Regions from separate parts of the Marinomonas sp. 63XJN7_9_ISO-PGPR-S23-217 genome, predicted to be linked through region 1. Evidence: predicted binding sites of a transcription regulator. Region 1 holds the regulator's gene; each other region holds the start of a gene.
What was found. The regulator LexA, encoded in region 1, represses DNA repair genes until DNA is damaged. The targets are predictions, from matches to a motif close to TACTGTNTANNTANACAGTA.

Region 1 (10,545 bases):
AGTCCGTTGCTGTACGCTTAATTGTTGAGCGAGAAAAAGAAATTCGCGCCTTTGTTCCAGAAGAGTTCTGGGAGCTGCAAGCGTTACTAAAAACGCCAGCGAAAGAGTCGATTAAGTTTGATGCGGTAAAATATCAAGGCAAAGAATATCGTCCGGTTAGCAAGGAAGAGTCTGATGCTCATGTGGCCCGACTGGATGGTGCGAGTTATCAAGTTAGCAATCGCGAAGATAAGCCGACCAGTAGTAAGCCTTCCGCCCCCTTTATCACTTCGACGTTACAACAAGCGGCGAGTACGCGTTTAGGCTTTGGTGTGAAAAAAACCATGATGCTTGCCCAGCGTTTATACGAAGCGGGTTACATCACATATATGCGTACGGATTCGACCAACTTAAGTGTTGAGGCTGTTGAGGCGCTACGAGAGTATATTTTATCGAACTTTGGTGATAAATATTTACCGAAAGAGCCACTACGTTACAGTAGTAAAGAGGGTGCCCAAGAAGCCCATGAAGCCATCCGTCCATCGGATGTGAACGTACGACCTGATGATCTGCAGAGCATGGAAAAAGATTCCCATCGTCTCTATGATCTGATTCGTAGTCAATTTATGGCATGTCAAATGACGCCAGCTTTGTATACCTCAACCTCTGTTACGGTAACGAGCGGCGAATACGAATTTAAAGCCAAAGGACGTATTTTGCGTTTTGATGGTTACACTCGAGCCATGCAGTCGTTCGCGAAAAAGGGCGAAGACAATATCCTACCAGATGTGGCTCAAGGGGAAACCTTGGCACTTGACTCTTTGTTGCCGGAGCAGCATTTTACTAAGCCTATTGCACGCTTTAGCGAAGCCAGTTTGGTAAAAGAGCTGGAAAAACGTGGTATTGGACGCCCTTCTACCTACGCTTCCATTATTTCAACGATTCAAGATCGTGGTTATGTACGGGTTGAAAATCGTCGTTTTTACGCTGAAAAAATGGGGGATATAGTCACCGAACGCTTAGTGGATAGCTTCCATTCTTTGATGAATTTTAGCTTTACTGCTGAAATGGAAGAGCAGCTGGATGATATCGCGGAAGGTAAGAAAGATTGGATTAAAACGTTGAATGCGTTTTATAAAGATTTCAGTGGTATGTTATCCAAAGCGGAATCACCGGATGAAGGGATGATGCCAAACGAGCCGACACCGACTGATATTGAATGTCCGACTTGCTCTCGTCCCATGCAAATCCGTACAGCGAGTACGGGGGTATTCTTGTCTTGTTCAGGTTACTCGTTACCACCTAAAGAACGTTGTAAGGCCACGATTAACCTGGTTCGTGGTGATGAAGCGATTGCCGTTGATGATGAGGAAGGGGAATCTAAAGCCTTAATCGGCAAACGCCGCTGTAAAATTTGTGGTTCGGCCATGGACAGCTATTTGATGGATGAGCATCGCAAACTGCATGTTTGTGGTAATAATCCGGCCTGTTCTGGGTACGAAGTAGAGAAGGGTTCCTTTAAAATCAAAGGTTACGATGGCCCTGTTCTAGAGTGTGATAAGTGTGGCTCCGAAATGCAGCTTAAAACGGGTCGCTTTGGGAAATACTTCGGGTGTACAAACGAAGAATGTAAAAATACTCGTAAGCTATTGAAAAATGGTGAGGCAGCGCCACCAAAAATGGATCCTGTTCCCATGCCAGATTTGGCTTGTGACAAAGTCGATGACCATTATGTATTGCGTGATGGTGCAACCGGTTTATTTCTGGCTGCCAGTCAGTTTCCTCGTAAACGAGAAACGCGTGCGCCGTTAGTGAAAGAACTGCTTCCATTTATGGATCAAATTGATCCTAAATATCATTTTTTCAAAACGGCGCCAGTTAAGGATAATGAGGGGCGTCCTACGGTGATTCGCTACAGTCGCAAAACGAAAGAGCAGTATGTGATGACCGAAGAAGAAGGCAAACCAACGGGCTGGAAAGCGTATTATGTTGGTAGTAAATGGGTTGTTGAAGAGGGTAAGAAAAAGAAATGAGTAACGCGAGTCAAGCAAGCGTTACCAATCAGAAGTTAGACGCAGCACGACGTTTTTTGCAGCAAAGCCAGCAGTGCGAAGAGTCTTGGTTGCTCGCTGGATTAGAAGGGGCGTCTTTGTTTCACCTTCGCAGTGCCTTGAACGGTTTGCTACAAGAGATCAAAACGGCTTATAGTCTGAAATCAGAATTAGATATCTTGAAATTACAACATGCAGCGAAAGAGATAGGGGTTGTGGTACCCACATTGAGCGAGCTAGCAGATCTTGCTTTACAACCCCTTTCTTGGCTGAATCAATTAGAGCAAGCATTCATTGCCCAGTTGGAATGTCACTATACATCGTTTTCTGGTATGAGTTCGGACAATATAATTGGTAAAGGATCGGATGCCGGTGCTTCAGTTGGTCTGTACTTGTCCAAGCTTGTTGAGTTGGTGTTGCGTTTTAGAGAAGAATCATCAGAGTATTAATTATGAAAGAATCTTATCTAGAGATTGTTGAACTCGATAATGGCGACATTGTGTTGAGACCAGCAAGTGAAGACGGAGAGAGTGTTGAGCCGCTGGCCACCTTGGTCATTTCCGATACAACGAAGTCGTACTTAAAAGAGCGGTATTTTGAATTGGCTAAGTGCATGTTTCATGCAGGTATAGACTTTGTTTATTCTGATGAATCCTCTTTTGGAGACGATGCTGAGTACTTAGAAGATTTGGAAATGCGCCCTAAAATCCTGCATTGATCAGGACGATATAAAAAATGCGAAGCCATGGCTTCGCATTTTTCTTGGCCGCCTATTAATGGTTGGTTAGGTCGGCCCGATTTTTATCTGTTAGAATATGTGCCGGGTTAGCTAAGGTATTAGCTTAAACGGTTTGTCTTATGACACCGACAGATAAGCCTTCGATGGCAAACTCTTCGCTTTCCAGATCAACAAGAATATCGTCAAATTCTTCATTCTCGGGTTGTAGACGTACTTGACTGCCTTTTTGATAGAAACGCTTAACCGTGACCTCATCGCCAATGCGGGCAACAACGATCTGACCATTACGAATGGTAGTGGTTTTATGGACAGCCAAGAGATCGCCCTCCATAATGCCAATATTTTTCATGCTGGTGCCGGAGACAGATAAAAAGTAATCCGCTTTAGGGGAAAACATATTAGGCGGCACGCTCACATGTGATGCGATGTTTTCTTGTGCAAGAATTGGAAAGCCCGCGGCCACTTTGCCAATGACGGGTAGGCCAAGCTCTTCGTCGTTGGCAGCCTCGACAGAGTCTTCAATTAATTGAATGCCTCGGGATGCGCCAGAGAGCATTTTGATGGCACCTTTTTTGGCAAGGGCCTTCAGGTGTTCTTCGGCGGCATTGGGCGATTTAAAGCCTAAGCGACCTGCGATTTCTGCACGTGTTGGAGGAAAGCCGGTTTCGCTAATAAATTCGCGAATGGTTTCTAGTACGTCAGATTGTCTTTTGGTTAATTTAATCATAGGGCCATCTGGTTGTTTATACAGTAACTGTTATTATATACAGCATCACCAACGATTCTCAATAATTTAAATGCTTTCAGACGAACTAAAAACACAAATTCATCTTGCTTATCGTGCTTCTTTGGAAGCAAAACAGCATAAACCCCGAGTTGGTCAGCGTCAGATGATCGGCGCAATCGCGCGTACTTTGGGGAATATCAAACAAGACAGCGAAGGTAATCGGCTAGACGAAAAGCACGTGGCGGTCATTGAGGCTGGAACGGGGACTGGAAAGACTCTGTCTTATTGTTTAGCGGCCATTCCAATAGCGAAAGCACGTGGCTTAAAACTCATTATCTCTACGGCAACAGTGGCTCTGCAAGAGCAAATTTTGCATAAAGAACTGCCTAACTTGCTTGCACACACGGAATTAAGCTTCAAATATACATTGGCAAAAGGACGTGGGCGTTATCTCTGTCTAAACAACCTTGAGAGCTTTTTAAGCTCGGAAGATCAAGGTATGGAGGACATGTTTGCAGGACTGTTTGAGCAGCATTTACAAGCTGATGATGTGAATACGGTTTTGTACCAAGAAATGGATGTGGCGTTATCTAAAGGCGAATGGGACGGGGATAAAGATAATTGGGAAGGCGTGATTCGCGATCAAGATTGGCGCCGCTTAACGACAGATCACCAACAATGCACGAACCGAAATTGTGCTAATTATTCTGCCTGTCCATTTTTTAAAGCACGGGCTGAGATTGAGGTTGCCGATGTGATTGTTGCCAACCATGATCTTGTATTAGCCGATTTATCTCTAGGCGGCGGCGCCATTCTTACGCCACCAAAAGAAACCATCTATGTCTTCGATGAAGGCCATCACCTTCCTGATAAAGCCATTGGCCACTTTCGTCATGAAGTGCGTTTACAGCAAAGTATTACTTGGCTTCGCCAGTTGGAGAAAAACCTAGTGAATTTGAAGCAGGAGTTGACCGATGCGGTCAGTTTAACTGGTCAGTTATTGCTGAAAATCCCCCAGCAGATTCAGAGTATTGTGAATTTTATTCAGTATGCTCAGCAAGGTTTGGCGCCTTACATACAAGGTTTAGGGTTGGATCAAGACAATAATCAGCACCGCTTTGAATTTGGTGTGATACCGGATGAGTTGCGACAATTGGCTTACAGTTTGCAGACGTCTTATCAGAAGCTGTTCAATAATATCGAAAGTATACAGGATGAATGTAAGAAAACCAAACAGAACGAAGGAATGGGGATTACCCCAGAAACAGCGGAGACTTGGCAGCCGATTTTGGGCGTGATTTTAGGTCGTTTAGAGCAATGTATTGATTTATGGCGTCTATACTCTACGGTTGATGATCAAAACTTTCCGCCTAATGCCCGTTGGTTAGTGGTGATAGGGCAAGGGATGGAGCAAGATGTTGAGCTTGGTGGTTCACCAATTCTGGCGGCCAATACGCTACGTCAGCAGTTATGGGATAAGTGCTTTGGAGCGCTGGTCACATCGGCCACACTGACCGCGCTGAATCAATTTCATCGTTTTAATATGCGCTCAGGGGTGCCTCGGGAAAGTGAATATTTGCGGGTGTTAAGTCCGTTTGACTTCCAGAATAATGGTCTATTGGTGGTGCCCAATATGGAGCATGAGCCAAATCGTGTGGATCAGCATACTGCGGAGATTGTGACGTATCTGAATGAGCATGTTCATACTGATAAGGGGAGTTTGGTGCTGTTTTCTTCGCGTCGTCAGATGGAGGAGGTAGCTAAATCACTTTCTGCTGGGTTGCAAGAGATTCTTCTTATTCAGGGCGAGCAGTCTAAACGGGTGATTCTAGATTCTCATAGGGCTAGGATTGATGAAGGTAAGGGCAGTTTGCTATTTGGGTTGGCCAGTTTTGCCGAAGGGGTAGACTTGCCTGGTAGTTATTTGACCTCTGTGTACATTGCTAAGATTCCTTTTGCGGTACCGGATGATCCCGTTGAGGCCACATTGGCTGAGTGGATACAAAAACGTGGTGGCAACCCCTTTATGGAAATTACCATCCCAGATGCCTCTTTGCGCTTGGTTCAAGCAACGGGGCGTTTGTTACGAAGTGAAAAAGACTCGGGAGAAATCCATATATTGGATAAGCGTCTCAAGACAAAGCGTTACGGGCAACAGTTAATTGATAGTCTCCCACCGTATCGTATGGTATAGCTTGTCGTCTTTTAATCCTACGACAGGGTATGAAAACGTGCAACTTAGCAAAGCAAGGGGTGATAAAAACCTATCATTTAGGTACACTCCCCGCAAAGTTTCATAAATTCAAAAATATAGAAGAATATAGATTCCAATATGGAAAACCAAACAACAGAATCCGCTCCAGAGAAAAAAACAAGACCTAAGCGTCCGCGCCGCTCTAATAAGCGCCCGAACAAAAATAGCAAATCGAATAATAGTGCGTCTGCACAAACAGCTTCTTCAGTGGCGGAAAAAATGGAAAATAACGGTTCAGTGTGGTCAATAGATCAGTTTCAAGTGCCAAAAGTAGACGGTAAATTACGCTTTCATGATTTAAACCTGCCTGACCGGGTATTAAAATCCATTTCTGAAATGGGGTTTGAGTACTGTAGTGAAATTCAGGCAGAAACCTTGCCAATGACTATTAAGGGATATGACATTATCGGACAGGCGCAAACAGGGACCGGAAAAACGGCTGCCTTTTTGATCGCCATGATCAGTGACTTTTTAGATTATCCGCTAGAGGGCAAACGTGCTAATCACTTTGCCCGTGGCTTGATTATCGCACCAACCCGTGAGCTGGCGTTACAGATTGCCGATGAAGCGGAGAAATTGACGTCAAATTGCCATTTGAATGTGGTCTCTTTGGTGGGTGGTATGAGCTATGAAAAGCAAAAGCAAGCTTTAGAAAACGAGAATGTGGATATTCTTGTGGCGACACCTGGCCGTTTGTTGGATTTTGCTCGCAGCAAAAAAGTTATGTTAAATCAGGTGGAATGCTTAGTGTTGGATGAAGCTGACCGTATGTTGTCAATGGGTTTTATTCCGGATGTCAAAAGCATTATTCGCATGACACCCCATAAAGAGAAGCGCCAAACGATGCTGTTTAGTGCGACTTTTCCAAAAGATATTCAGGTATTAGCACGCCAATGGACGTTCTTTCCGAAAGAAGTCTCTGTTGTACCAAAAGAAGCGACAAACCAGAATATTGATCAAGTGATTTATACGGTGGAGGCCGAGCAGAAATGGCCTGTTCTGCAGCAGTTGATTGAAGGTAATAACAATCAGAGAACGATTATTTTCGCGAATCGTCGTGATGAAACCCGCGACCTTTATGAGAAACTCAGAAAAGCGAATATTAATTGTGCAATTCTGTCGGGTGAAGTGGCGCAAGATAAACGTGTCAAAACATTGAAAAACTTCAAAGAAGGCATTATTCAAGTATTAGTAGCAACGGATGTCGCCGGGCGTGGTATTCACGTGGATAATATTGAACTGGTTGTTAACTATGCTTTACCGGAAGACCCAGAAGACTATGTGCACCGTATTGGTCGTACTGGTCGTGGCGGGGAGACTGGTAAAGCAGTCAGTTTTGCCAGTGAAGATGACGCCTTTTTGATTCCTGAAATTGAAAAGGTCGTGGGTGAAAGTATACGTTGTGAATATATGGTGAATACGGCACTTTAATACTTTTCTTACATTAAAAGCCTTTTACAATATGTGCATAGCGAATGCCATTGTGTAAAAGGCTTATCAAGTGAGTACCTATGAACTTAGAGCACCACTTTGCGGGTTTGGGTGAAGCATTTTTTGCCAAGACGCACATCCAGCCACTTCTTCAGCAGCGCCTGGTTGAATTCAACCAGGAGCTTGCTCACTCTCTGTCTATTGATATTAAATCCTCTGAAACCAAGTCTATTTTGAATGGTGAAACGCAAATAGAACAAGCCTTAAGCATGGTTTATGCAGGGCATCAGTTTGGCGGCTTTTCTCCTCAGTTAGGAGATGGCAGAGGGGTTCTGTTAGGCGAAGTGCGTGATGATCGCGGGCTCTTGCAGGATCTTCATATGAAGGGGGCGGGGCCGACGCCTTATTCTCGTCGTGGCGATGGTCGAGCGGTGCTGCGTTCTTGTATTCGTGAATATCTGGCCAGTGAGGCAATGCATGCATTGTCGATTCCTACTTCCCGCGCTTTGGCCTTGTTTGACAGCGAACAGCCTGTGTATCGTGAAACGCCCGAAAAAGGCGCTATGCTATTGCGTACGGCACAAGGGCATATTCGCTTTGGGCATTTTGAGTTTTTCTTTTATCAACGTAGAGATGATGAACTCAAGGCGTTACTTGACTACTGTCTTGAGCATTATTACGCACAGTGTTTAGCTACAGACGCGCCGCTTGAAAATATGCTAATTGAAGTGGTGAAACGGACCGCCAGAATGATTGCTAAGTGGCAGGCTGTTGGGTTTCAGCACGGCGTCATGAACACCGATAATTTTTCGTTTACCGGTGAAACCATTGATTATGGCCCATATGGTTTTATGGAGGATTATGAGCCGGACTGGATTTGTAATCATTCCGATTACGAAGGACGCTACGCGTTTTCTAGGCAGCCAAGTATCGGTTTGTGGAATTTAAACTGTTTGATGCGTTGTTTTTCTCGGCTGCTTGAGCGTGAGCAACTGATTGCTATTTTGCAGCATTATGAGCCTGAATTGCAGTCGCATTATGAAAATTTGATGAAGGCGAAGATGGGCATAACTAATACGCAGCAGTTGGAGACTCTGTTACCAAGTTTGTTTGCCATATTGGCTGCCGAGAAAATGGACTACAGCATCTTTTTCCGTTTATTGAGTAAATTGACGCCTGATAATTCTCATATCGTGCTGGATGAGGTCATTGATAGAGAACGAATGTCTCAGTGGCTCGCACAGTATCAGCAAGCCCGTGAACAAGAAAATGCAAACTGGCAACAAATCAGTTTGCAAATGCAGCAAGTCAACCCCCAATATATATTGCGAAACTACCTTGCTCACGAAGTCATTGTTGCCGCAGAGCAGGGTGATTATTTGCCTTTTCGTCGTTTGTTATCGGTGCTAAATGCGCCGTTTGACGAGCATGTAGAGAATGAGCAGTTGGCGCAAAGAGCGCCAGACTGGGGTAAGTCATTAGAGGTGAGCTGCTCTTCATAACAAGAACAGAGTGGGCTCGGTAAACAATGATATTAGGTCTTCTTAACGTATAAATATTAGCTTTCTCGCCGAAAAGTAGGTTTATATTCTGTGAGAACACGCGAGTAAAAATTGTAGGAAAAAGGATGATAAAAAAGCAGTCAGTTTGCGTATTAGGTGGCGGCAGTTTTGGTACCGCCTTGGCGAATATTATGGCGAATAATGGCTATCAGGTGAGCCAGTGGATGCGCAATGAGCAGCAGGTAGAAGAAATTAATCTGACAGGTTTAAATAGTCGTTATCTGCCTGGTGCGGAACTGCATCATGAGTTACTGGCGACCAGTAACTTAGAACAAGCGATCAAAGACAGCGATACTGTTTTTGTCTCTATCCCTTCTAAATCATTTGAACAAGTGGTTGAGCGAATCGCGCCTTTGTTAACGGCGGATAAGATGCTTATTAGCACTACAAAAGGTTTTAATCCAAATCGTTTTGAGTTGATGAGTGATATTTTACGTCGCAACCCGGCTACGCAAAAAATTGGTGTGTTAAGTGGTCCTAATCTGGCAAAGGAGATTGCGGCGGGTCAAATCACTGGATCGGTGATTGCCAGCAATGATGAGAAGGTTCGTGCTCGAGTGATTGAGCTGCTTAAGTCGAAGACATTTCGCGTGTATGAAAACGCAGACAGCACTGGGGTCGAGTTGGCTGGGGCGTTAAAAAATATTTATGCCATTGTGTGTGGTTTAGCGAAAGCGCTTAAAGTGGGTGAAAACACCATGGCAATGATCATGACTCGCAGCTTGGCGGAAATGAGCCGTTTTGCTGTGCATTTTGGCGCGAATCCGATGACCTTTTTAGGGTTGGCAGGTATGGGAGACTTGATTGCCACTTGCTCTTCTCCATTGAGTCGTAATTATCGTGTGGGGTTTGCGATCGGATCCGGGCAATCTCTTGAGTCTGCTGTAGAAGAAATTGGCGAAGTGGCCGAAGGGGTGAATACGCTACGTATGGTGGTCGAGGAAGCAAGTAAGCATCAGTTGTATATGCCATTGGCAGTGGGTTTGTCTAGGCTTTTATTTGATGGTGCTAAACTGGATACTTTAATTGGCTCAATGATGACAGGTGAGCAAAAATGGGATGTCGAGTTTGCGACAGATAAGGAGACAAAACATGGCTAAGCCAAGTTATACCGATCAAGGTTTTTGGTTGCGATTAATTTATATGGTGTTGTATTGGTTGATTTTAAATATTGCCTTGACAGTGTTTGGCGCACTGATAGTGGTGGTGAGTCTCATAAGATTGCTCACTTCATCAAAGGCTGAGATGCTATCTGGTTGGCTGACAAGCGTGAGTATGTTTATTCGTCAGGTATGTCGCTTTTTGTCGTTTGAAGACGAGGAAAAACCCTTTCCATTTCAGCCTTGGCCTAAGGTGAATACTGATGAGCAAAACTAAGCGTTTATATGTACTGCGTCATGGTAATGCGCAGGCTTATGGTTTTGATAAAGATGCTTTTCGCGAGTTAACGCCTCTTGGTGTCGAGGAAGTGATTGCAACGGCTGGAGCGTTTCGAGAAAAAGGTGACCGGTTGGATGCTGTCTTTGTTAGTCCGTATGTTCGAGCTCAACAAACGGCACAGCATTTTTTAACGGAGCTAAATCAAATCAACGACGACAATGATTCGCCTTTGGAAGGGCAAACATGCCAGCTGATTACGCCGAGCGGAAAAGCCTTAGATGTGGCGTTATGGCTAAATGAACAGCCCTATGAGTATATTTTATTGGTGACTTATCAGCCATTTGCTTATCAATTGGTTGATTTGTTGTCGGATGCGCCGTTGCCACATGATTTTTCAATGATGACGGCATCATTAGCCGCCC
Region 2 (10,545 bases), 1.6 Mb from region 1:
GGACAAGATGTGGCGGTTTCTGTAAATGTGTCGATCAGCCAATTATTTAAAGAGGACTTTGTTACCAGTTTGGCGCGCATGTTGGATGAAAATGGTTGTGCGCCGAACCGTTTAGAATTGGAGCTGACTGAGTCCGCTTTAACAAAAGGAGATGTAGTGGTTATTAATAATCTCCAGCAGCTTCGCCATTTAGGTGTTAGAGTGTCGGTGGATGATTTTGGTGTGGGGTATTCGAACTTTGCACGTTTAAATGACATTGCTTTTGATTTTATTAAAATTGACCGTAGCCTAATTGCTAGCCTTCCGGATAACCCTCAACTGGTTCAAATGATCATCAGTATTTGTCTGTTAATGCAGGCCCAGATTGTTGCTGAAGGGGTGGAAAATGAGGCCACCGCTCAATGGTTGGCGGACCATGGTTGCGATGAGTTACAGGGATATTTGTTTAGCAAACCTTTGTCCATTGATCAGGCAACAGACTATTTATTAAATCATCCCAAACCATAGAGCACACCGTCTGGATGGTTTGTTGGATAGAGAGCAATCAAGCGAACGTTATAATAACGAGCTTACCGTCTTAGACGAAGAGGCATTATGAAAATTTTTACCTGTCAGCAATGTTCTCAAACGATTTTATTTGATAATACTTTGTGTGAAAGCTGTGGCTCTTCTTTAGGCTTTTTATCTGAGCCAATGACTTTGAGCGCCCTGAAACCAGACGGCTCTGGCTTCAGGGCGTTAGCAGACACCAATATGCCTGCTAAAAAGTGGTATTACTGTAAGAACGCGCAATATTTTGTTTGTAATTGGCTGGTGGATAACCCAGATACCTTGTGTGAAGCCTGTCAGTTGAATCGTCATATTCCCAATTTAGAACGCGTCAAACAACGGGACGAATGGCAAAAACTCGAGTTTGCTAAGCATCGCTTGGTGTACTCGTTAATCAAGCTGGGACTTCCTGTCTTAAATAAAACGGAGAATCCAGAAGATGGGTTGTCGTTTGACTTTATTTCCGAAGAAAATGCAGTGCCAGTAAATGCACAGTCCACAACAGGCCACGCTCTTGGGCAAGTGACCATTAATACATCTGAAGCAAACAGTGCAGAACGAGAGCAAATGCGTGAAGACATGAAAGAGTCTTATCGAACTTTGATAGGGCATTTTCGTCATGAAGTGGGGCATTATTACTGGGATCAGTTAATTGCAGAAAATGACATTGAGTTGGCCAACTACCGGGCTTTGTTTGGGGATGAACGAGCAAGCTACGCTGACGCCTTGCGCAAGCACTATGACAATCCTGTTCAAAATTGGCAGGACAACTTTGTTAGTGCCTATGCGTCTTCTCACCCTTGGGAAGACTGGGCTGAAACCTGGGCGCATTACCTGCATATTGTCGATACCTTAGAAACGGCTAGCGAATTTGGTATTAGTATGTCGCCTCCGAATAATCAGCACCAAGGTTTAGCGGCGACTATTAATATTGATCCTTATTGCCATGCTAATTTTGAGGATATTATTGCCCAATATCTGCCATTAACCTTTGCCGTGAATAACCTGAACCGGAGCATGGGACAACCGGATTTATACCCCTTTGTGCTGGTGCCAAAAGTACGAGAAAAGCTGGCGTTTATTCATCGCATAGTACATGGCAATTAGCCTTTTGATGGGCTCTATCAAAAGGCTATATCAGGTGTCTTTATGCGGCATCGCTATCTGCGTAGCTAGTTAATTCATCCTCATCAATTATGATGTCTTGCTCTTCGTAGAATGCATCTTCATCTGGCTCAATGACAAGGTCCTCAAGGGGTTTTTTAGTCTCCTTCTGAGTGAGCTCCAATGGCTTATTGGAGCTGGTTTTTGAGGGCGTTTTGACGTTCGCTTTTTGGCGTTTCGATGCGGTTTTACGCTTTGTTCCTAATGCCTCTAACAAGTCGTCTTTGTGTTCGGCCAAGTACAGTGATAACGCTTCTTTTTGATGGTGATCATCGGCCAAATGACTGTTATCCAATAATTCGTAAAGTGCGTCGGCTGTGTCTAGCATTTTGTCATAGGCATCGGCGTCGGCTTTTGAGGTAAAGGTCATTTTTTCAATTCCATCACGTGCTACAACGTATTTAATAACAACAGGCATAATCCACCTCGGGAAAAATAATACTGTTTAAATATACAGTACTATTTCTGTCAGTGTCTAGCTTTTTTCTTTTCAATTCTTGCTGCTTTACATTGTTTTTTGATTCGTCTGATAGTGCTAAAGTAGCGCCCTAAACGAAGGAATCCGAACGTTATGCCAATTGAAATTTCACACTTTGATACGACGATCATTAGAGATCATGTAGAAATCGTATTAACCATTGCTTGGGCGCTTATATCTTATGCTGTCCGTCGTTATACGAGACGGGTGATACGTCGTCACCCTACGCTTGAACATGATAAAAAACGTCAACGGATTAACACGCTGGATAATATTTTCAATCTTTTTTTAGTGGTTGGATTTATCTTAATCTGGTCCTCTGAATTACAAAACCTTGCGATCTCTATTGCCGCTTTTATGGTTGCCTTGGTTGTAGCGACGAAAGAGTTTATCTCTTGTATCGTAGGAGCATTTTTTCGTGCCAGCACTCGGCCTTATCAAGTAGGTGACTGGGTAAGGATTGGTAATTTCGAAGGGGAAGTGACCGACAGTGATTGGTTGTCCACAACCTTGTTTGAAGTCGACTTGAAGGGGGGAAGTTATGGCTATACAGGGCGTACAACGGTTGTGCCGAATAGCCTGTTGCTCACGAGTACCGTGCAAAACCTGAATTATATGCGGCGCTATGTCACCCATGTTTTTTCTATCACAAGACAGAATGATGAGGTTAACCTGTTCGAAATAAAACAGGACATTTTAGATAAGTTAAAAGAATACAGTGAGCACTTTCATGGGGTGGCCATTCGTTATAACAGTCTGATTGAAAAACGTCTCGATATTAAAATATCAGGGCCAGAACCACGGGTTCGCATTACCACCTCCCATGAGGGGCATACCCAGTTCACTATATCGCTATTTTGTCCAACCAATGAAGCAATGGATATTGAGCAAAAAGTCACCGAAGACTTTATGCGTTTTTGGTATGAAAAACGGGCTAAAATAGTACAAAAGTCCCAAACAGCTTAGGAGCTTAGAATGATTCGTCGTGTTATTGCAGCCTGTACACTGGTCTTTTTTTGTTTGTTTCTGAGTGGTTGTACAAATGGTATAAGCGTTACACAAGCGCAGCTAAATGAGGCCATTAAGAAAGAAATCGCGCAAGGAAAAGAGCGTCAAATAGCACTTGGTTTAAAGGATAATGGTACCTTGGATATGACACTGAAGGTACAAAGTGTTCAGCTGAATTTAACCGAAAAAGACGGTGGTATGGCGTTAGTCGACATGGTGTGTTTGTTGTCAGGAAAGGTCAACGCCTTTGGACAGAGTTTTACTTTTAGTACTCAGGTGAAACCATCGTTATCGTCAGGGGTGAGGTTGGAGGAGAATCGTATCTACCTTGTTTCCCCCAGAATAACGAACATTGAAGTCTATGGTTCTAAATTCAGCGACCAGTTATTGCGTTCCACATTAGGGTCTCTAAATAGTGATTTTGAAAAAGCGTTAACAAGCTATTTTAATCAACACCCTGTTTATGTGCTGAATCATAATTTAGAGCAGAAGTTGGCGGCCTCTATGATCAAGAACATCACCATTAAGGAAAATGAATTACTGCTGGGGCTGTTTTAAATGGGGCAAGAAGAGACTAGGTGCTCGCCATTTTCTACGGAACTTCTATAATGTTGCGCAAAATACGCAATGGTATTTATCAGGCCGTTTTATTTTAGAGGAAAGAACATGTCAATTGCAGACAATCAAGTTGTCACGTTTCACTACACACTTCGTCATGGTGACGAACTGATCGAAACATCCGCAGGTAAAGACCCCATTTCTTATCTGCATGGTCACAGCAATGTGATTCCAGGTCTTGAAAAAGCCATGGAAGGAAAAGAAGCTGGCGATGAGTTTGAAGTCACGGTTCCTATGGCTGAGGCATATGGAGAGCGTTATGAAGACCGTCAACAACAAGTGCCAGTAAAACACCTCCAAGGAGCTAAGCGTTGGAAGCCAGGTATGGTTGCGATGGTTCAGACCGATCAAGGGGCGCGTCAGGTGACTATTATTAAAGCTGGACTTAAGCATGCCACAGTGGATTTGAATCATCCTCTTTCAGGTAAAGATTTGACCTTCAATGTTGAGATTGTTGAAGCCCGGGAAGCGACGGATGATGAAATAGCACACGGTCATGCCCACGGGGTAGGAGGCCATCACCACTAAGTGTGACGTCGGCTTATCAGGCTCACAATAGTCAAAATAGACCACCAGTCGTGATGTTAATAGGACATTGCTCTGGTGGTTTTTTTATGACGTATCTTACTTGTTGGTAAATCGTTGTTAGAGGTCATGCTTACATTAATCACAAATGATAATCATTATTATTTTATTGACAGATTAATTATTCGCTTCCATTATTGATAATCATTATCATCTCAATAGTGTAGGACAAGATCATGAGCCATTATATAGTGCCTTTCTCCGTGTTCGAGCAAATGATTCAAGATGGACAATGTGCGGATACCCCGCAATTACTTTACCACTATCTTGATATGAGTGAAGAGTACGCTGAGCGACTGAATATAAATGATGCGATGTCTTTGCATCAGCGGGTATTTAATGTTTTGCTTGATACGGTGTGTGACACCAGCTTGGCGATCTACTGGCGCGAGACCTGTTTAGACATGCTGTATCGTCCTTTAGGGAACTTAAAGCGTCTCATTATTACCTACCAAGACGCTAAGTCCTATTTCAAACTGGAGCATGATCTGCGCACGCTGAGTCACTACTTTCTTTCCACTTTACAACAAGAAGGCAATGAATCAAGATGAAAACGCGTATTGAAAAAGACAGCATGGGGGAACTAAGCGTTCCAGAAAATGCCCTGTACGGTGCACAAACACAGCGAGCTATTAATAACTTTCCGATTAGCGGTGAACCGCTACCAGAAGCCTTTATTCGAGCTTTGATTACCCTAAAATCCGCCGCTGCCCGAGCGAATCAGTCCCTTGAATGTATCACACCAGAGATGTCTATAGCCATTCAGGCTGCCTGTGATGAGCTGCTTAATGATAAGGCGTTGATGAGTCACTTTCCTGTCGATGTCTTTCAAACCGGTTCCGGCACCAGTACCAATATGAATGCGAACGAAGTGATCGCGACGCTGGCCACCCGTCATTTGGGTGAAAAAGTGAGTCCGAACGATCACGTAAATTATGGTCAAAGCAGTAATGACATCATTCCAACCGCCATTCATGTGAGTGCTTCAATAGAGTTACTAGGGCATTTAATACCCGCCATTACCCATTTGAAAAAGACGATTGAAGAGAAGGGGGACACTCTGGCTGGCTATACCAAGACAGGTCGTACCCATTTGATGGATGCTATGCCTGTGCGTTTTGACCAAACCTTTCATGGCTGGGCGGCGCAATTGCAAGACAACTTAGATAATCTAAGGTACATAGAAGGTAAGATTACACAACTGGCTCAAGGTGGCACAGCTGTAGGCACTGGTATTAATGCCCATCCAGAATTCGCAGCGGTATTTGCCAAAGAATTATCGGATTTGACCCACATTACCTTTGAGCCAGGAAAGAACTTCTTTGCCTTAATTGGCTCTCAAGACACGGCGGTTGCGTTATCAGGTCAGTTGAAAGCGGTTGCCGTTACCTATATGAAAATTGCCAATGATCTACGCTGGATGAACTCTGGCCCGTTGGCTGGCTTAGGTGAAATTACCTTGCAAGCGTTGCAACCTGGTTCCTCCATTATGCCAGGAAAGGTCAACCCGGTGATTCCAGAAGCCACGGCTATGGTGGCCGCCCAGGTAATCGGTAACGATGCGGCAATCACCATTGGTGGGCAAGCAGGCAATTTTGAACTGAATGTTATGTTGCCGATGATCGCTAAAAACTTGCTTAACAGTATTAAATTATTAGCCAATAGTGCCTATCTTCTGGCAGATAATGCCATTTCGACCTTAACCGTCAACGAAGACAAGCTCAATGATGCCTTACACCGTAATCCTATCTTGGTAACCGCCTTGAATCCGATTATTGGCTACCTTAAAGCGGCAGATATTGCGAAAAAAGCTTACAAAGAAGGCCGACCTGTGGTGGATGTCGCTGAAGAAGATACTGACTTAAGCAGGGAAGAACTGCTTGCTTTGCTTGATCCCGCTAAGCTGACACAGGGCGGAATATAGGGCTTCTTCGCCCTGTCACTTCTAGACTTAGGGCCTCTTAAAAGGTCTTTATTTGGTGCTTCCCTTACCAAATAGAGAAAAAACCAGCGTCACTTTGCTGGTTTTTTTTCCTTTCTATCTGAGTTTTTTTTGCTACTTGCCAATGGGGGAATGGCGTTGATTGATGTGCAAAAAGTGAACTGAATGTGTACTAAATAATAAACTTTTTAAGGGACGTCATAGACCGTTAGTTAAGGATTGACTGTAGATAGAGAGGAGTGAAATAATTTACTTGCCTATGCAACTATTGCATAGGCAAGTAAATTTTATCCACATTCTGATCAAACCAACTATGACGCTAAATAAACAACAAATTAATGAGCAGCTATTTTCCAGTATTGGTTTTTTGCTCAGTAAATCGACCCATATAAAGGACCGTCTTCTCGACCAATATTTGGCTCAAGAAGAGATTACTTCCAGTCAAGCTAAGGTGCTTTTTACGCTTTATTTTATGGGGACCCAGCGCTCTTCCTATATTAGTAAGGCATTGGGGGTTGATGGCAGCTCGGTGACGCGAATGTTGGATCGTTTAGAAAAAAAGCAACTTATTCAAAGAGAGACGGATCCGGAAGACCGTCGTTCTGTTTTGATTCAGTTAACGGAAGAAGGGCGTACTGTGACGGCTAAGACACTCCCCTTAGCTCATGCCGCGATAGACCATTTAACCGACTGTTTATCGACGCAAGAACAGCAAAATCTTCAGCATTGTTTAAGCAAAATAGTCAGCTCTTTTCTCTCAGAAGAGTGCGTCATGTCTAAATACAAGGGTGCAAAATGTTAAAGTTAGCAAAAATTACTACGTTTATGTCGTTATGCTTTCTCTATGGATGTGCGCCACCAGCATACATTAAAACGCACAATACCATGGATGGCGATGCTCTGATTAAACACGCGAGCAACTTACAAACCAAGAATTTGTATTCTGCTAATTGGCCCGCCCAGTCTTGGTGGCTGTCATTGGATGATGCTCAGTTGAATCGGCTGATTGAGCAAGCGTTAAAACACAGCCCTAATATTCAAATGGCCAACGCAAATTTAGAAAAAGCGTCGGCTTATGTGATGGCTGCAGACAGTAAATTTGACCCAGTGGTTTCTGCTAATGCTGGTGTAACTCGCTCACGCTTATCCCGTATAGAAGACCCTGCCTACCAAGGAAGTAAGTACGGAACCGTCTATAATCTTGGCTTAAATATGAACTACTCTTTTGATTTATGGGGTGGGAATAAAGCGGCTTGGGTTGCCAGTGTCAACGAGCAAAAAGCGGCGGAAATAGATCATCAAGCCGCAAAAATCAATTTATCTTCGGCGATTATCCGTACCTATGTACAGTTGGCGAATGCTTACTCTTTAGAAGATCTGGCCAAAGAAGATCTTCAGCGAACACAGCGTATTGTTTCCATTACTCAGCAACTGTTGAAGAATGGTTTAACATCCGACGACCATCTATACACAGCACAAAGTAATGAGGCTTCTGCTAAGCAGGTCTTGAAGCAGCGTATTTTGTCAATTCAGCTGTTGAAAAACGCCTTAGCCACTTTAGTTGGAGAAGGACCCGATCTTGCCAGTACCATAACGCGCCCTAGTGTCGAGATGGGAAGCAAGCTTAATTTACCGCAACAATTGCCTGCCAACTTAATGGCACATCGTCCGGACATCGTGGCGGCAAAATGGCGAGTGGAAGCGGCAAGCAAGGACATCGATGTGGCTAAGACTCGTTTTTATCCCAATGTGAATTTAAGTGCGGCAGCAGGCTTTAAAGCGGTTGCGGGGGATTCATTCTTTGGTGAGCCCAGCCGTTCTTGGAACGTTGGTCCTGCGATTTCCTTGCCTTTATTTACTCAAGATCTAAAAGCCAATTTGATTAATAAAACAGCGTCATATGATGCGGCGGTTGCTCAGTACAATAAGATCATCACCAAAGCATTTGGGGATATAACCGACAACGTTTTATCGATTAAATCCATCAATGAGCAAATCAAAGACGCAGAAAAAAGTCTCCAGTTAGCTTCTAAAAGCTACCATATTACGGAAAAACGTTATCAGTCAGGTATGGGGAGTCAGCTAGAAGTGCTGCTCATTGAAAATCAATTACTGCAAGCTGAATCGGTCGTCACCCAATTAAAAAACCAACTGCAAGAGCAGCAAGTCGCCTTGGTTGAGGCGTTAGGTGGTGGCTTTGAAGATAAATCGACTTCTGTTTCTCAACATTGATGGTGAACCAAATTATGCAAGACAATGACAACACAACAACACCAAAGAAAAGCCAACGTAAGAAGAGTTTAATGATCTTTCTTGGCATTATTATCTTGGGTGCGATCGGAGCAACCGGGTATTACGAAGAATATGTTGTGGGTAATGCAACAACAGACGACGCGTATGTAAAAGGTAACATCGTTTCTATTACGCCAGAAACCGTGGGTACCGTCACAGAAATTGCTGCAGATAACGGTGATTTTGTACAAAAAGGCCAAGTGTTGGTACGGTTCGATCAAACCGATGCTGACCTGCAGTTTGAAAATGCGAAAGCACAATTAGCCCAAGCGGTTCGAAAAGTACGGGCTATGTTCAATAATGTGACGCAAGCTGAAGCCGTGGTTGAAGCGAATAAGATCGCCCTACACAAAGCACAAAGAGACTATGATCGCCGGAAAAACATGGTTAAAGCAGGTGGCTTGTCTCAAGAAGACTTAAGCCATGCAAAAGACATGGTGGAGTCTGCTCAAACCCAACTAAATGTGGCGGAGGAGCAGTTGAAAGCTCAATCCTCCATGATATCAGGTACCACTGTCGAAACGCATCCGATTGTTTTATCAGCCATTTCAGCGTTGAAACAGGCTTATCTAAATAAGCAGCGCACGAGCATTGTGGCCCCTGTCACCGGTTATGTGGCCCGCCGTCAAGTACAGTTAGGGCAGCGTGTCTCACCAAACTCTACTTTAATGGCCGTTGTACCTCTTAATGAAGTGTGGGTCGATGCTAACTTTAAAGAAACGCAATTGGATAGTATGCGTATTGGTCAGCCTGTGACTTTAGTCAGTGATCTTTATGGCGACAAGGTGGTCTACCATGGTTCGGTTGAAAGTTTAGGTATCGGCACTGGCAGTGCGTTTTCTGTGTTACCTGCGCAAAATGCGACGGGTAACTGGATTAAAATTGTCCAACGTTTACCCGTTCGCATCAAGTTGGATACCAATGATCTAGCCGCCCATCCTCTGCGTATAGGCCTGTCGATGAATGTCGATGTGGATACTGCCAATCAAAACGGCAAGTTGTTATCGACGAGTAGCCCTAAAAAGCCGCGTTATGAAACCAATGTCTACCAGAAGCAGATGGAAAACGTCCAGCAGATCATCAGCCAAATTATTAAAGACAATGATCCCCAGCTTAACCATGCACCTAAAAACAAGTCGTAAGGGTGATCTATGAGCCAACAAGAAGGGTTTCGACCAGCGAATATGGCGCTCTGTGTGTTCGCCATTGCGCTGGGGGTATTTATGCAGGTGTTGGATACCACTATTGCCAACGTCGCTTTGCCGACCATTTCTGGCAATATGGGTGTCAGTTTTACCCAAGGCACATGGGTCATTACGTCGTTTACCGTTTGTAATGCCATCGGCTTGCCGATTACCTCTTGGTTGAGTCGTCGGTTTGGTGAGGTGCAGCTCTATATTGGGGCTTTGTTATGCTTTATTACGACGTCATTCATGTGTGGCGTCTCGCAAAACATGGCAGAGATCGTGTTTTTTCGAGCCCTACAAGGTTTATCGGCGGCCCCGCTGTTTCCAATGAGCCAAGTGTTGTTGATGTCGATCTTCCCGCGAGCAAAGCGCGGGATGGCCTTGGCTTTGATCGGCATGGTGGCGGTTGTTGGCCCTATCGTCGGGCCAATATTAGGCGGGTGGTTAACCTATAACTACAGTTGGCCGTGGATTTTCTTTATTAATATTCCCGTTGGTATTTTTTCCATCGTGGTGATTTTGGCTCAATTTAAAGATCGTCCGCAGGAAAAAACCAAACCGAAATTGGATGTGGTTGGTTTAGTGTCTATGGCCCTTGGGGTTGGTGTGCTGCAAATAGTATTAGACAAAGGGAATGACTTAGATTGGTTTGCTAACAATTGGATTATTGCGGGTTCAGTTTTTTCAGCCATCATGTTGATTTTTATGGTGATTTGGGAATT
Region 3 (10,545 bases), 2.1 Mb from region 1:
GGCTTTGTCTTTGGGTTTATAGGGACGAGCCGGCATAATGGCGGTTTGATAGTGATGCGCTAACTGACGATAACTGTCGTTGAGTTTCGGCTCATAACGATCTGTTTTTGTCACGGCAGCTTTTAAGTTGTCTGGCACCAATAAAGCGGGAACGCCACCGAAGTGTTCAAACGCATTGGCGTGACACTGTAGCCAATGCTCCAGCTTTTGACTTTCGCTGGCTTCAACGTAGGTGTAGTTAGACGCTCCCAGTGTGGCGACAAACACTTGTGAGTGGCGAACGTCGCCCGTTTCCGGATTGACGATCGGGATAGTCGGTCCGCAATAATCAATGAATAACTTGTCACCTGCGGTATGGAGTTGACGCATACTGCGTTTTTGTGTGGCGAGCCAACGACGGAAGTACTCGCAGAACTGGCTGTAGCCATAAGTGCGCTCTTGGTGCTCGGCAACATATTCTTCCCACAACAATTGCTTCGTCGCCCCTTTGCGCTTGAGTTCGATAAAAAAGTACGCAAAGTCCGGCATCACTTTCAGGCGATTAGCCGGTTTTTCTTGATACAGCGCTTTAGACAGATCGGTATCGGAAACGTCACTGGCAAGGGGCCAATAATAGTCACTTTGTTTGAAACGAGTCAGGACATCGGACACGGTAGAGCGGCCGACATTCAAACAAGAAGCAATCTGCCGCGTGGATAAATGGCACTCATGTTTGAGACGCAAAATCTCTTTAATATTGGTCATTGAGGTTCTCTTTCTGGTCATGATCACTTCCTGGCAACGTATTAGGTGTAACCAAGTGTAGTGAGCGATTGATTTAAAAGAGAAAACGAAGGGATTCCGGTGAATCCGGACAGGGTTTACGCTAATCCGGACAGGGATTCCGGGGAAAGCCAAAAAGTGTCCGGTTTAGAGCGTAATAGGTGTCCGGATAAAAACGGAATGGGTGTCCGAGTTATATCGGAATGGGTGTCCGGATTGCTCCGGTATATGCATCTTTAATACCCCTCCTCATTTTTACCATATCTTCTTTTAGACATTCAACACTTATAATATATTTGCTTAAAAATTTAGATTCCTTAAAAACTCTTTTTAACTCTCTTAGATGATTATATTCTTCACCTTTAAAATAATTTGTAATGTTTTTTAATAAATGAGCAACATCTTCAACTGAATCTTGTATAAATTCACTATCAATATCAAAAAACAGCCCTTCGAACACCAGATTTTCAAATAAATTTTGGTCTAAATTTGAGTAGCCGGTCATTTTTAAATTAGAATGAGGCAAGGCCTTTAAACCTATATTTCTGTAATTCACTAAATAAACAAAAAAAATTACTTTAAGATGATATGGTGCAGATGAAAAGTTATCAATAGTATTGAGAGAAACTAGATCCTGTTGGACTTTACTCAAGGATCTTACAATATTTTTTTTCTCTTTTTCTAGAGAGCATTCAAAGCAGAGTCCGTCATCTGAAGTATTAGAAAGTATCAATGCCGCACTACGATTTGTTACATAGTTTGGAGACGAGCATAGCTTACAGAATCTTTGAGCCCCATTGAGCCCAACAACTGGTGCCTTCTGAGAAATTGCAGTTACGTCCTTACGGTTCATCCCATATAGTTCAGCAATATCAGTAACTTGATGAATATATTGACCTGCTTCATTACGCAACCAATACGCATCAAGAACATCTAATTCTTGCTCAGAAAGAGCCTCTAAAAACACATACAGTTTTGTAAGGTTCAAAAAAAAATCCCCGTTCACAAATAGTACACAAAAATATTATCTATACTATTTTCAGTCAACTGTTTTTTATTGCTTTTTTAACATTTAGTATATTAGTTGAGGTTCTTTCGACCGTTCTGCATTTTCAGAACGATCCCCCTGGGCAGCCGCTTCTCGAACGCTCTCAGTCACCGCTGGACGCTTTTCTTTCCATAAGTATTTTAGCTCGGCAAGCAGGGTTTGAGCCCCTTCGTGTGTGATGTAAGCGGATTTAGGTGGGGAAGGAGGACGATATCGACTCATAGTAGTAGGCTTAGTTAATCAACAATATGTTAGAAATCGAGACTTTTGCACGACTACTGCGCTTGCCAATACTTTGTTAAAAACAAACTCAAAATGCTCATTTATAGCGATAAACTCCGCTTTCTCGTCTGTTTTTGCCGTGTCTTGGCGTCGCTCGTGACATCGTGCAAAGGTCTCAAATCTTAATAAAACATGCCATCAAACCAACGTCTGACAGCATGTTGATATAATACAAAGCGGTTATGCTTCTTTGTTGTGTAGATGGACATCCATTTGAGGGTAAGGAATACCAACACCTTGTTCATCAAAGGCGTATTTAAACTTCTCTAATAAATCCGCTCTGACGGTCCAATAGTCCCCCGCATTCACCCAAGGTCTTACAAAGAAATTGACTGAACTGTCAGCCAATTCAGACACGGCTATTAAATACTTAGGCTCTTTGAGAATGCGTTCATCCGCGTTAATAATGTCTTCCATGATGCTTTTAGCAAGACGAATGTCGGCGTCATAACTAATACCCACCACCAAATCTAGGCGACGAGTTGCTTCACGAGAATAGTTCACAATGGAACCGTTCATAATGGAAGAATTGGGGATGATGATCACACGGTTATCCGGCGTTTTTAGATAGGTATGGAATAACTCTATACGATCAACGGTTCCCATTTGCCCGCCACCATCAATAAAGTCGCCAGCACGAAAAGGACGTAAAAGAATAATTAACACGCCAGAAGCGAAGTTAGACAAAGACCCTTGCAAAGCCAAGCCAACGGCTAAGCCTGCAGCACCTAAAATGGCAATAAACGAGGTGGTTTGAACCCCAACTTGTCCTAATGCCATTAATACCACACCAGCAAACATTAAGGCGTACAGAATACTGGATGTAAAACCAGCTACCGCACGATCCACAGAGGCTTTAAGCATCCTATGTTCACACCAACGGGATATTTTAGAGGCTATATACTTACCGACCAATAAAATGACAAGGCCAATCACGATATTAATCACCATATCGGTTAACCAAGGCAATATGGCAGAACCTTCACCCAGCCACTTTTCCAATTCACTCATGTATATCTCCCTCACTACCTTATTAAATACGATGTTTTTACCAAGACGATGTTTTGAGCAAGATGCCCAATAAGACTCTTTCTATCATGAAAGTTAGACGATTAAATGTGTTTTATGCTGCCACTCATCCAATAAACAGGTTAACTGCTTAAGCCCTTCAGAATGAAAACGTACACATTGTCGACCATCAATGAGTTTGGTTTCTTTACGAAATGCGTCATCAATCACATAACACTTGGTACGTAAATTCTCTATTTGTTCATTGTCACGAATCATCATGCCAATGAACATATCCCAATCCTGCTCAGGTAAATTACCTTGTACAGCCTTGTCTAGCAAACTAACACAATCTGCCTCCGTCATACGATAATACGGAACTTTTGATTGGTAACGCATATAAAAGAGCATAATAGCAACTAATAAAATAAAAAATAGCGCTATGGATAAAACCAACTGAGCAATCATCTCTAAATAACCCGTTTATGCCTGATAAATAGAATAAAGAACATTCAATGCCGAGTACTATTGAACCGGAATCACAAGCATTCAATCATCCCTATTGAAAGGAATAACTCAACAAGGCGTTTTTAGCACGCATCAATTGCTCGGCATGTTGCTGTTCATAGTTATCCATTTCGACGCGAAACTTTTTACGAGCTTCTTTTGGCAAGGCACTCCATTGCTCGTGTGTTGGAATATGTTCCGTTTGCTCATGCAAATCATAAATGACACAAATATCCTTATGATCGGATAAATCCAACCCTAACTGATCCAGCAAATTTTTAATACGAATACTTGCCTCAATCCAACCTAACTCTTCGGAACCAACGGTTTTGAGCAAAATCTGAATGCTATCAATCCGAGCTTGACGCTCTTGAACGACGCGCTTCTCACCTTCTTTGATTCGCTCCTCACGAATTTTGGCAACTTTTAACTGGCGGACAATCACAATCAACGCCACAACAATCACGACTGCGGATACAGCCAGTAAACTAAAAAACGCCGTCAACGACATAAAAACCTCATACAAATATCAACTTACGGCTAAAACCATAAAACAGTTCATTATGCCTGACTTAACAAAGACAATAGCTCCTCATAAAGAGCGGGGACCGACACCAATAACGCCTCCCCATTAATCGCCTCAGGCCAAGGGGAGCTAATTGGCTCATAGCGCCCGATTGTCGCCCCAGCTTCTTGAGCGATTAACGCCCCAGCCGCCATATCCCAAGGCTTCAGGCTTTCAAAATACGCCTCTAAACGCCCAGCCGCGACCCAACACAAATCTAACGCAGCGGAGCCATTTCGACGAATATCCTGACACTTCGTCAAAATGACGCTGACACGTCGGATAATACTGGGGAGTGTACTTTTATCGTAGGGAAACCCCGTTGCCACCAAAGCATTACGACACTGTGTTTGTTGGGAAACAAAAAGGCGCTCACCATTTAAATAAGCCCCTTTTCCTTTCACCGCCCAGAAACATTCCTCTAAAAACGGCGCATTCACCACCCCAAGCACTCGCTCTCCGCAAAGATACAGGCCAATCGACACAGCCACATGGCGATGACCATGGGCAAAATTGACCGTACCATCAATCGGGTCGATAACCCAAACGGGCTTATTAGCAAGCTCAGCAAGGGCAAGTTTAGGTGACGACTCCTCCGATAAAATCACATGATCCGGAAACGTTTGCGTGATCTGCTGGCAAATATACGCATCGATTGCCAAATCAGCCGATGTCACCAATTCATGATCTGCTTTGTAGTCTGTAGAAAACGCCGCTTTGTTTCTGGCCTCGACCATCATCTGCCCAGCGTACGTGGCGATGCTTTTGGCAAAGTTAAGCCATTCATCTGTCTCTAATGGCTCTGAAACCATGATTCATTTCCTTAGTAATCTATTCAATATATGGTGCGTTAAACTTTCTTTTAGCAAAGGGCGAGTTGAATTTAACCCTTTATTACGCCAAACGCGCATTCAGCCAAATGGAGATATCCTGAATTTGCTCAGGACAAACGGAATGGGGCATATCATAGGTTTTATAGTCAACTAGATATCCCTTATCACTTAAAAGTTGACTAGCCTCTTGCGATAGACTGATGGGCACGACGGGGTCTTGCTTGCCATGGTGAATCAAAAAAGACGTCTTGCCATTCGCACACTCTGACGCCGCTGGTACCATTGACTTATCCGCCAAATAAGTCGATAGCGCCATAACCCCAGCCAATGAATAAGAGGTCGTCAGGGATAGCTGATAAGCAATCACACCACCTTGTGAAAATCCCGCTACAACAATACGGCTAGGATCAATACCTTGTGCGATTTGTGCTTCAATAAGGTCACTGACTTGCGCGCAAGACTCAGCAATATTGTCTATATCAACCTTACGTTCCAAAGTGATTTCGTAAATGTCATACCAGGCTCGCATTTCCATACCGCCATTGACCGTCACGGGACGAATGGGCGCATGGGGAAACACAAAACGCACTTTTAAGGATGGATCAAGTGCCAGTGTTGGGACAATGGCTTCAAAATCATGGCCATCTGATCCTAAACCATGCAACCAAATAACAGCAGAATCAGGATTCTGCGCCGTCTCCACCACAACACTCGGTAATAATTCGGCCATTATTTACTCCAAAAAAATAGGCTAATACGTTGCGTATTAGCCTATCATAATGACACTCAATTGTGGCCGTTTTCCTACCAAGAAAACACTCAATGCTCTATTGGAAAACGCAGCTGTTTCACCTTCTGATGCTGGTCTAACGAAAACAGCACATCCGATCGCTCAGGCATGACAGCTAATAGATAACGCGTTAAACGTTCGTAATATTGCATAAAGCCCTTAAGTACTTCCGGCGACATGATTTTGATATCCAGAGTATCCAATACTCCCCCATGAATATCATAAAGATGATCCTCAAGCATGCGCTCTTGTTTGTTACGCCACTCATAGACCACATCATAACCGGGTGATTGCATCCACATTTGAATATCAATCACATCAAACAGTACCTTATAATCCCCATGAAGATGCTCATTAATCGCCTTTCTCCAAATCCCCTCTGGATCCTTATCTTGCTCCAAACGATTAATTGGTTTGTTAATGGCTTCTCCCAAAGAAAACGCCCCCACACACCAACCTTCAAATAAAACAACATCAACAGGCCCCTGCACTTCGGGCCATAAATTCACAGGTTTTCTATCATCAAGGGATTTATCAAAAGCCGGCATACGCATTACTTCGTCTTGCTTAAGATTTTTTAAACGAGCGAAGACGCTCTGTGCCAATGGCATATCATGCGTACCAGGCACCCCTCGAGTAGAAAATAAGGAGTGTGTGCTATTGGCGTATTTCACACGATCTTTACGTGTGCTATAGAGATCATCCAAACTGACCACCACGCTATTGAGCCCAAACCCTTTATTAAGAATACGGCTAATAACGCGGCAAAAGGTCGTTTTCCCACAGCCTTGCGGCCCCCCTAAACCCACCACCAAAGGCCCTTGTTTAAGCGAGACTTTACCACTTAACCAATTCGCAAAAGGGAGGTAGAGCGTATCTATTTCATTGACAAGAGCTTCATCTGCATACACGCTTCTCAGTGTTTGGGTAACCTCAAAACGTAAACGTCCAGCTAAAGACTCAGGCATATCATGCTTCCAATCATAGAAGCCTCTTGGATGCTTCATCATAAGACAACACCTACACATCAAAAAATGACATACGAGGCAATTTACCTTGTCTTACTACAACCCCTAACTTCACTCAACATCTACCATTTGAGAAGTGAGGGCCTGATTTCATTACTGCATTGTGTCGTTGACTAGGTAATCCACTCGCCCGTTCCATTGATCCATTTCAACAACTGCTCCTATTCCAACAGCTATCCTCAAATAACGATAATCGTTCTAGCAACTATTAATCGTTCTAATAACTATAGCAGCAAGAGCACAATCGTACATTTTTTGATCAGAAAAATCACAAAATCGATCAGGTAACACGTTAATCAAACGCAATGCTTAGCTGTTCTGCCTGTTGTACAGATAAGCGATAACCTACTCCAATCAAACGAACAGGACGCATATGGCGTGAATAAGCCTGATGCAATAAGGAAGCAAACACTTCATTGGAGAAGCTGCTTTGAATCGGTTGTTCTACCGTTGTTTGCCTAAAATCATTAAACTTTAATTTCAAATAGTATTTGCTAATCAGCGGATAAAAATCCCGCCCCGCCAAACGCGCCTCTAAACTCGCCAGCAGCTCTGGCAGCATACTCAAACACTCTTCTAGTGAAGGCAAATCATGGGGAAACGTATGTTCAACAGACACACTCTTGCGCTCACGGGATACTTGCACAGGGCGATCATCAACTCCCTTGGCAAATTGTTGTAGCCGAAACGCCATACTCCCGATGGTTTTCTGTAATAATGAGAAATCTATCGACTGTAAATCCGCACATCGGTGTACACCAATGGCGGCCAATTTTTCTTGAGAGACCTTACCAATCCCCGAAATGCATTTCACAGGTAATTGTGACACAAACTCAAATTGACTTTCCGGTGTGACGGTTTTCAAACCATTAGGTTTGTTCCAATCACTGGCCACTTTAGCAATAAACTTATTCGTCGCAACGCCTGCGGAGACTCGAATACCGACTTCGTTAAAAATTTGTTCTCGTATCGCTTGGGCAATCAATGTTGCACTACCTTGATAGGAAGAAGCGTCCGTCACATCCAAGTAAGCTTCGTCCAAAGAAAGCGGCTCAATAATGTCAGTATACTGCCGGAAAATGGCATGCATTTGCCGCGAGGCAATACGATATTTCTCCATATTTCCGGGCAAAATAATTAAATTTGGACACAAGCGTTTGGCAATGGCGGTCGGCATCGCTGAACGTACACCGAAGGTACGGGCATGGTAATTTGCCGTACATAATACACCACGAGATTGAGACGCTCCCCCGATAGCCAATGGCACCTTTTCCAAAGAAGGGTCATCACGCATCTCAATAGCCGCATAGAAACAATCTGCGTCGATATGAATGATCTTCCTAAGCTTAACCATGTCTTCACCCGAAAACTGTATATAAAAACAGTATAATACCTTCCAAAAGCAAAAACACGTCCTTACCCTAAAAAGCCCTACAACCAACTAGACTAAAAGCCATATCATGCGAGTGAAATCAATAGATTTACACGGGAAAACATGGACGTCTCACAGACAAATGGTTTACATTTTGTCCCTAGTAAAGGAAAGGAGTCATGATCTGGTCTACTTTTTGCTACAGGCATACATTATTCCTATGGTTAAACATCGCTAACACGAGACGATTGCTGCGATCTTTCCATGCAAAAAACGAGATTTAGGACTTCCATTTAGGGGACGCCACCATGAAAACAACGATTCGACTACTCTTATTGGCCGCACTGGGGGCCACCTTAGCGGGATGCCAAAACTTAGGCCAAGGTACAGCGATGACCTGTACCACTGTTGGTCCTTGCAATGGCAATATAGTCGGCTCCCCTACCGCTACGGCACTCAACTACCCAAATAATGTGCAAAATGCGACGAATGTGATCGGTGTTATAAAACAAGAACCGATCATCATTCATGCCACAGGATACGCGGCCATCAACCCCAGTAAACGCTACACAAAATCCCAAGCAAAATTAATGGCGCTGCGCAGTTCCACACTAGATGCCTACCGAAACCTATCTGAACGCGTGTACGGTCTGAAAATTGACGGTACCAGCTCATTAAGCAATATGGTTTTGCAACATGATGAATTACGCTCTTACGTTGATGCCTATTTAGTCGGCGCAAAAATCGTCTCCCAACGTGAGCATGAAGATGGAACGTTTGAAACCGTTGTTGAAATGGCATTACAAGAGAACTTTCGTCAATGTGTCAGCAATCCATCCAGCATAAATAACGATCCGAAGTGTCAAATTCGCCCTGGTTATCGTGCTGTTAACGTAGAAAGTCATCCTACTACCAACTTTTATACCATACAGTAATGCAGATGTTTCGCTACCTGATTTACATGATCGTTGCTCTTGCATCGGTCGGACATTCCTTTGCCCAGACCGTCGACGCAGTCGGTACAGCCATTATTTATAATGGCGACATCACAGACGCACGCTATCGGGCCACACAGCAAGCCATTAAACAGGCCGTCCTCCAGTCCAGCTCACGGGTCAGTGTTAACGATATCCTTAACAATGGCGAGCTCAACTCTGATTTAAAAATCCGCAGTGCTGGACGAGTTCAACACGCAAAAATCATTTCCGAAACCCAAAAAGGCGATTTTTTAACGGTCGTCGCCCGCATCAACGTCACAGCTGACTACATGTGTAGTAACGGCGCCACAAATTACTATAGAAAATCCGTGGCTATCACTGGCTTTGCTTTGGAACACAGACAACAAGCCAGCCTCGGGGCTTTAGGCAATATCTCCAGAGAACTTCCCAAAGATTTTGCCGACGCCATCAACAAACAAGGCTTTTTAAGAGCGTTGGCGGCAACGAATATCGCCCTTTATCCAGACAGCATCAATGCCCCCTCACTAACAAACAACAATGACACCTTAACTGATGTGGTTCGGGTCGCTCAAAAACTTGGCACACAGTATGTGGTTAGTGGTGTTATACGTGATATTGCTCCTCTTTATATGAGACGCCCAAATGACCCCTATGCCAGCACAGACGACAAAAGTGAAAAGCAAAGAGACTTCGTTTTAGACATTTATATCTACGATGGTTTCAGTGGCGCATTGCTATTTCAAAAACGTTATAGTGAAATAGGCAACTGGGATATTTCTGATCATGCTAAAGTCGGTTTTGGTAGCGCCCAGTTTTGGACGACTCATTATGGCAGGGTGGTCAAGGAAACACTTAGAGAGAGCGCAATTGATACCAGCGAAAAATTACGCTGCCAGCCATTTATGGCCAATATTTTTCGCACAGAAGGGAAGCAAATTCACATTGCCGCCGGATCCGTGTCCGGGGTCAAAGCAGGAGATAAATTTAAGGTCTATCGTCGTTATGAAATATTTGACCAAGACCAAAAACCAGAAACACAACTGAATAATGCCAACATCAGTGTTACTATAACGCAAGTTCAGCCTAACTTTTCCATTGGGGAACTGTCGGTTGATGCGAAAATTCTGAACGTACAACCACATGACGTTGTCATCGCATGGTAACTTTTACAATTACGCTCCTTATGTACTATAGAGCGGTTTTACATTTTAGGACATTACAATGAACAACGAATTACTTCATCACTTAGAACAACGTATCAATGAAGCTGTAGAAGAAATCGGCTCATTACGCCAACGCATTGCAGAATTAGAAATGCAGAACTACGAGCTTAGCGAAGAGAAAAGTGAACTAGAAAACAATTTAAATCTAAAAAATGAGCAACAAGCTAA

Region 2: a site for LexA is predicted at 2,153-2,172, ahead of AC0VYI_RS21355 (YebG family protein). Genes of this name have one in related genera too.
Region 3: a site for LexA is predicted at 8,191-8,210, ahead of dinB (DNA polymerase IV). Genes of this name have one in related genera too.

Annotation. Positions count from the first base shown of each region.
Region 1 covers NZ_CM149678.1:2,954,028-2,964,572, reverse strand. Annotated here, with positions in the region: gene topA (type I DNA topoisomerase) at 1-2,012, shown strand, start outside; gene AC0VYI_RS13875 (DUF6586 family protein) at 2,009-2,479, shown strand; gene AC0VYI_RS13870 (hypothetical protein) at 2,482-2,748, shown strand; gene lexA (transcriptional repressor LexA) at 2,873-3,496, opposite strand; gene dinG (ATP-dependent DNA helicase DinG) at 3,567-5,690, shown strand; gene AC0VYI_RS13855 (DEAD/DEAH box helicase) at 5,829-7,181, shown strand; gene AC0VYI_RS13850 (protein adenylyltransferase SelO) at 7,262-8,683, shown strand; gene AC0VYI_RS13845 (NAD(P)H-dependent glycerol-3-phosphate dehydrogenase) at 8,809-9,843, shown strand; gene AC0VYI_RS13840 (DUF4389 domain-containing protein) at 9,836-10,120, shown strand; gene AC0VYI_RS13835 (SixA phosphatase family protein) at 10,107-10,545, shown strand, end outside.
Region 2 covers NZ_CM149678.1:4,568,997-4,579,541, reverse strand. Annotated here, with positions in the region: gene AC0VYI_RS21365 (putative bifunctional diguanylate cyclase/phosphodiesterase) at 1-507, shown strand, start outside; gene AC0VYI_RS21360 (zinc-binding metallopeptidase family protein) at 595-1,656, shown strand; gene AC0VYI_RS21355 (YebG family protein) at 1,697-2,131, opposite strand; gene AC0VYI_RS21350 (mechanosensitive ion channel family protein) at 2,285-3,157, shown strand; gene AC0VYI_RS21345 (DUF1439 domain-containing protein) at 3,167-3,757, shown strand; gene AC0VYI_RS21340 (FKBP-type peptidyl-prolyl cis-trans isomerase) at 3,866-4,345, shown strand; gene AC0VYI_RS21335 (hypothetical protein) at 4,579-4,953, shown strand; gene AC0VYI_RS21330 (class II fumarate hydratase) at 4,950-6,326, shown strand; gene AC0VYI_RS21325 (MarR family winged helix-turn-helix transcriptional regulator) at 6,658-7,146, shown strand; gene AC0VYI_RS21320 (efflux transporter outer membrane subunit) at 7,140-8,576, shown strand; gene AC0VYI_RS21315 (EmrA/EmrK family multidrug efflux transporter periplasmic adaptor subunit) at 8,591-9,778, shown strand; gene AC0VYI_RS21310 (DHA2 family efflux MFS transporter permease subunit) at 9,788-10,545, shown strand, end outside.
Region 3 covers NZ_CM149678.1:879,143-889,687, reverse strand. Annotated here, with positions in the region: gene istA (IS21 family transposase) at 1-765, opposite strand, end outside; gene AC0VYI_RS04190 (hypothetical protein) at 956-1,750, opposite strand; partial or broken gene AC0VYI_RS04185 (transcription elongation factor GreB) at 1,865-2,032, opposite strand; gene AC0VYI_RS04180 (mechanosensitive ion channel family protein) at 2,273-3,103, opposite strand; gene AC0VYI_RS04175 (hypothetical protein) at 3,197-3,568, opposite strand; gene AC0VYI_RS04170 (DUF2489 domain-containing protein) at 3,660-4,118, opposite strand; gene AC0VYI_RS04165 (inositol monophosphatase family protein) at 4,169-4,984, opposite strand; gene AC0VYI_RS04160 (alpha/beta hydrolase) at 5,067-5,735, opposite strand; gene AC0VYI_RS04155 (hypothetical protein) at 5,825-6,805, opposite strand; gene dinB (DNA polymerase IV) at 7,116-8,177, opposite strand; gene AC0VYI_RS04145 (LPP20 family lipoprotein) at 8,504-9,130, shown strand; gene AC0VYI_RS04140 (flagellar assembly protein FlgT) at 9,136-10,317, shown strand; gene zapB (cell division protein ZapB) at 10,376-10,545, shown strand, end outside.